DNA from 2 places in the Marinomonas sp. 5E14-1 genome. Region 1 is predicted to be linked to the other one. Evidence: riboswitches for the same ligand, from Rfam matches in the RefSeq annotation. Region 1 holds a riboswitch; the other holds the start of a gene.

Region 1 (2,204 bases):
TCGCTAGCAGATACCGCTTTATATTTACTCTCGCCTTCCGCAATAATGTGATACGCAGGGGAAGTGGTATAACTCAGCACAACATCAGCTTCGCCTTTTAAGAACAAACCATAAGCATCAGACCAACTTTTTGTCACTGTCACCGTGTGACTCGCCAAACCTTCCCAAGCATCAGCCACGTCATCACCATAAACAGACTTCATCCATAATAGAAGTCCTAAGCCTGGCGTACTGGTTCTTGGATCTTGATAAATCACTCGAAGATCTTGATTTTCAACCACGTCCTTTAAACTCGTCGGAGGATTGCTCAGCGTTTCCGAGTTATAAATGAAAGCGAAATGGCCTTGGTCAAATGGGACAAAAGTGGTGTCATTCCAACCACCAGCGACAGTCACGTCAGATGTATCAACTGAATGCGTCGCCAACAACCCAGTCTGCTTTGCCGCCTCCATTAGATTCAGATCCAAGCCTAGCAATACATCGGCCTGAGATGATTTCCCTTCCAATTGAACACGAGACAAGATTCCAACAGAAGAATCTAAAGCAACAAAGTTCAATTCACAGCCACATTCTTTCTCGAAGTTTTCTTTGATTTTTGGCCCTGGCCCCCAATCTGAAGAAAAAGAGTCATAGGTATAAACGTTCAATGTATCCGCTGCAGATGAGACAGAAGAGAAAAGTGCCGCCAATGAGATAAAAAGGGCCGCGGAAGATATTTTCAACAAGAATTTATTCAATGTGTCGCTCCTAAAAAGTGAGCGGCGTACAGGAAAAACGGCAAGATGCTAAGAGTGCAAGCTTGCTACCTCGATTCCTACGCCAGCATGATCTGGATCAGGTTCAGTGGGTTAGCGGTCAATTCCGCTTCTCAGCTTAGGTTCTAACAAACCAAAGCACCCCATGAGATAAAGAGCAGTTATTGTAAAGAGTCAATCAACGGAAGTCTATTTCAGAAAGTACTCGAGTAACGGCGCCCTGATTTTTTTCTGCAAACCGTTGAGCCGCCCGTCCGACTCGATAACACAGAGAAGGATTACTAGCAAAAGAGATCAATGCATCTTCCAATGCTATTTCATCTAAGCAGCGAATCGCCCCTTTTATCTGTATCAACTGCTCTGTAATATCTAAAAAGTTAAAGGTATAAGGCCCAACCAAAATAACCTTCCCTAATAACGCAGGCTCAATCGGATTATGTCCACCACGCTTGATCAAACTCCCACCAACAAAGGCAAGATCAGAGGCTTGATAGTAATGCATCATTTCCCCCATCGAATCGCCAATAACCACATCGAAATTTGACCACTGATCTGGTGAGTCTTGACTGCGCAACCCAACCTTTTCAAAATATTGTTTTGCTAACGCATAAACCGTATCAAAACGCTCAGGATGACGGGGCACAAGCAAAAGCAATGCATCCGACTCTTTTTGCAAAAGAGCCTTATGTGCATTCAAAGCAATTTCATCTTCCCCTTGATGCGTACTCGCAGCAATCCAGACAAAACGCGAACCTAATTGCTCACGCCAATTATCCTGCAAAACATCAGGCGAAACAGAGAGATCAAATTTAATACTGCCTGTTGTTAACACCTTTTTCGCACCCAAGGCTTCAAATCGTTCCGCGTCACTTTTTGCATGCGCTAAAAAACTATCAGGCAGTTTAAATAGAGGTCGAGAAACATGAGAGAATTGTTGGTAGCGCAAAAAAGAGCGTTCGCTCAGTCGAGCATTTACAATGTCCACACGAAGGCCTTGTTGTTTTGCTTGAAACAGTAAATTTGGCCAAAGCTCAGTTTCGATAATAAGAAGATGCTTACAAGTAAGCCGCTTCAGCGCTCTTTTGACACTAAAACGCCAGTCCATGGGTAAATATCTGTGTTCAGCAAATGGAAAACTTTTCTCTACCTGCTCCGCGCCTGTTGGCGTCATGGTGGTGATCAAAAAGCGACATGTCGGATGCTTCTCACGCAACTGAACAATTAGCGGTCTTACTGCAAGCACTTCGCCAACAGAAGCACAATGAACCCATAAATCAGCACTTACAGAAGGCCAGAAACCCAGTGCTTCTTTAGGTCGATAATGACTGTATTTTTTTTGAAAACGCCGTATTTTTAATAAAATGGTCGGCGTTAATAGCAGTAAAGTGAAACGATACAACCACATAATCAGTCCGTTTCTTCCGAAAACTGTTGATTATGAAGCTGTGC
Region 2 (2,204 bases), on a different contig from region 1:
AATCATGATAAAAGTCTGATTACTCACCATCATATTCCATGTGCGGAGCACACTCTCCATTACGTTTCTTCGCCTAATATCAATACTCAAACCCAAGCCAAAAGCACCGTAGTGTTTGTACATGGCACCCCAGGGAGTTGGGCCAGTTTTTCTCGTTATTTTGAAAATAATAACATTACAAACGATTTTTCCATTCATGCCATTGATCGACCGGGCTGGGGCGAATCTGGTTACGATAAAAACCAATTTCCTTATTCCTTGAGTGAGCAGTCACGGCTGATCGGGCCAATGTTAGAAGCCATCTGGAAATCCAATAACCAACACAAAGTGCTTTTGGTTGGACACTCCTTAGGTGGTTCATTAGTGCCAAAATTAGCGGTGGATTATCCTCAATATGTTAAAGGTGTGATTGTGTTAGCAGGGGACTTAGATCCTGAATTATCGGAAGCCCGTTGGTTTAATAAAGCGATGACTTGGCTACCTGAATTTTGTTTTCCGAAAAGCTGGGTCGATTCTAATAAAGAAGTGTTAGCGATTCAGCCAAGCCTTGCCGATTTACAAGTCGAATTCTCAGCACTTTCCATGCCTATTTCTGTTCTACAAGGAAGTCATGATGGTTTAGTGAGACCAGAAAATGCCGCTAAAGCATCGGCGATATTCTCGTCGGCCGAAGTGGAGGTCATTATGTTGGATGGCGCCAGCCATATCATCAATTTAACCCATGTTTCTGAGGTGAAAGACGCCATAACAAATATGTTTAAAAAGTGTTGCTGATAAGTGTTTAAATCATTGTTTTTAAAAAGAAAAATCTAATCGAAAAAGTGATTTTTCTTCTTGTTAAGCTTTTTCGCTAATTTTCAAAGACGGCTTGTAAAGTCAATTTAAGTCTTTTATGCTGTTTGCAAATTGTCCGTCGGGGTGCCTCGTTTTAGTAGGCTGAGAGATGAAATTTCATTAACCCGGTGAACCTGATCCGATTAGTATCGGCGTAGGGAACGGATGCGATGTTATGCAGTCTTCTTATGCATTTTTTCGTGCACTCATTTCCTATGTCGCCTGATAAAACTGGGTGATATACATGTCTCGTCTTTTAGACAAAACCGCGTTAAAAACAACACCAATTGCGTTAACCATTGCTGGCTCTGATAGTTGTGGTGGTGCTGGAATCCAAGCGGATTTAAAAGCTTTTTCAGCCAATGGCGCATATGGCGCAAGCGTTATCACCGCGGTCACAGCGCAAAACACGCAAGCGGTCACCGCCGTTCATCCTATTCCCATTGATGTTGTTACCGCTCAAATTATCGCTGTGCTTGATGATCTAAATGTTCAGTCCATCAAAATCGGTATGTTGTTCTCCAGTGATTTGGTTATTGCAGTGGTGAACGCCTTACGAAATTTCAATGGCTTGGTGGTGTTAGATCCTGTGATGATTGCCAAATCTGGCGATGCACTTTTGCAGGAAGAAGCCGTTCATGCACTGAAATCCGAACTGATTCCACGAGTGGATTTACTCACGCCAAATTACCCAGAAGCCAAAGTCTTATTAGGTTTATCTCCTCAAAGCTCCTTCGATGACAGCCAACTCAGTTCCCTCGCTTTTGACTTACTCAAACTTGGTGCAAAGCATGTTTTGTTGAAAGGCGGGCACGGTGAAAGTGACATCTGTCGTGATGTGTTGGTGGGAGAAAATCTAGAACCAATTACACTTCATGCCCCACGAATCAAAACTCAAAATACCCACGGAACAGGCTGTACTTATTCTTCCAGCATTGCGGCTTGGCTAGCCAAAGGTGCAACGATGACTGAAGCGGTTAAGCAATCTCACACTTACCTGCATCGGGCGATTGAATGCGCAGACCAATTACACATTGGGGCTGGTCATGGGCCAGTGCATCACTTTCATCGTCTGTGGGAAAAATAATATGTGGGAGCAGAAAGCCAGTGGGAGAAAAAATGAGCGCATTTAAGGATCAAATTATTGTGCTGGGAGCCGGTGTAGCTGGCCTTTGTGTGGCGACGGAATTGGTTGAGCGAGGCATCATGCCAACGGTCATTGATCGTCAATCCGACCCCGGCCCAGAGTCTTGCTCTTGGTGGGCCGGTGGCATGCTCGCGCCATATTGTGAAGTGGAAAGTGCTGAAGAAGCCGTGCTGCGTTATGGCAAAAAAGCAGCGACTTGGTGGCAGAAACATACAGGGATTGT

What was found. A riboswitch is a leader RNA that binds a small molecule or an ion and turns the genes downstream of it on or off. The one in region 1 is predicted to bind thiamine pyrophosphate.
Region 2: it holds a riboswitch for thiamine pyrophosphate, as region 1 does, so the genes downstream of both, thiD (bifunctional hydroxymethylpyrimidine kinase/phosphomethylpyrimidine kinase) here and thiB (thiamine ABC transporter substrate binding subunit) in region 1, are expected to answer to the same signal.

Annotation. Positions count from the first base shown of each region.
Region 1 covers NZ_JBDXMW010000002.1:49,255-51,458, forward strand. The annotation lists gene thiB (thiamine ABC transporter substrate binding subunit) at 1-737, opposite strand, end outside; TPP riboswitch at 794-911, opposite strand; gene ABFY09_RS01890 (3-deoxy-D-manno-octulosonic acid transferase) at 934-2,160, opposite strand; gene msbA (lipid A export permease/ATP-binding protein MsbA) at 2,163-2,204, opposite strand, start outside.
Region 2 covers NZ_JBDXMW010000004.1:102,763-104,966, forward strand. The annotation lists gene ABFY09_RS04815 (alpha/beta hydrolase) at 1-774, shown strand, start outside; TPP riboswitch at 905-1,012, shown strand; gene thiD (bifunctional hydroxymethylpyrimidine kinase/phosphomethylpyrimidine kinase) at 1,079-1,921, shown strand; gene thiO (glycine oxidase ThiO) at 1,954-2,204, shown strand, end outside.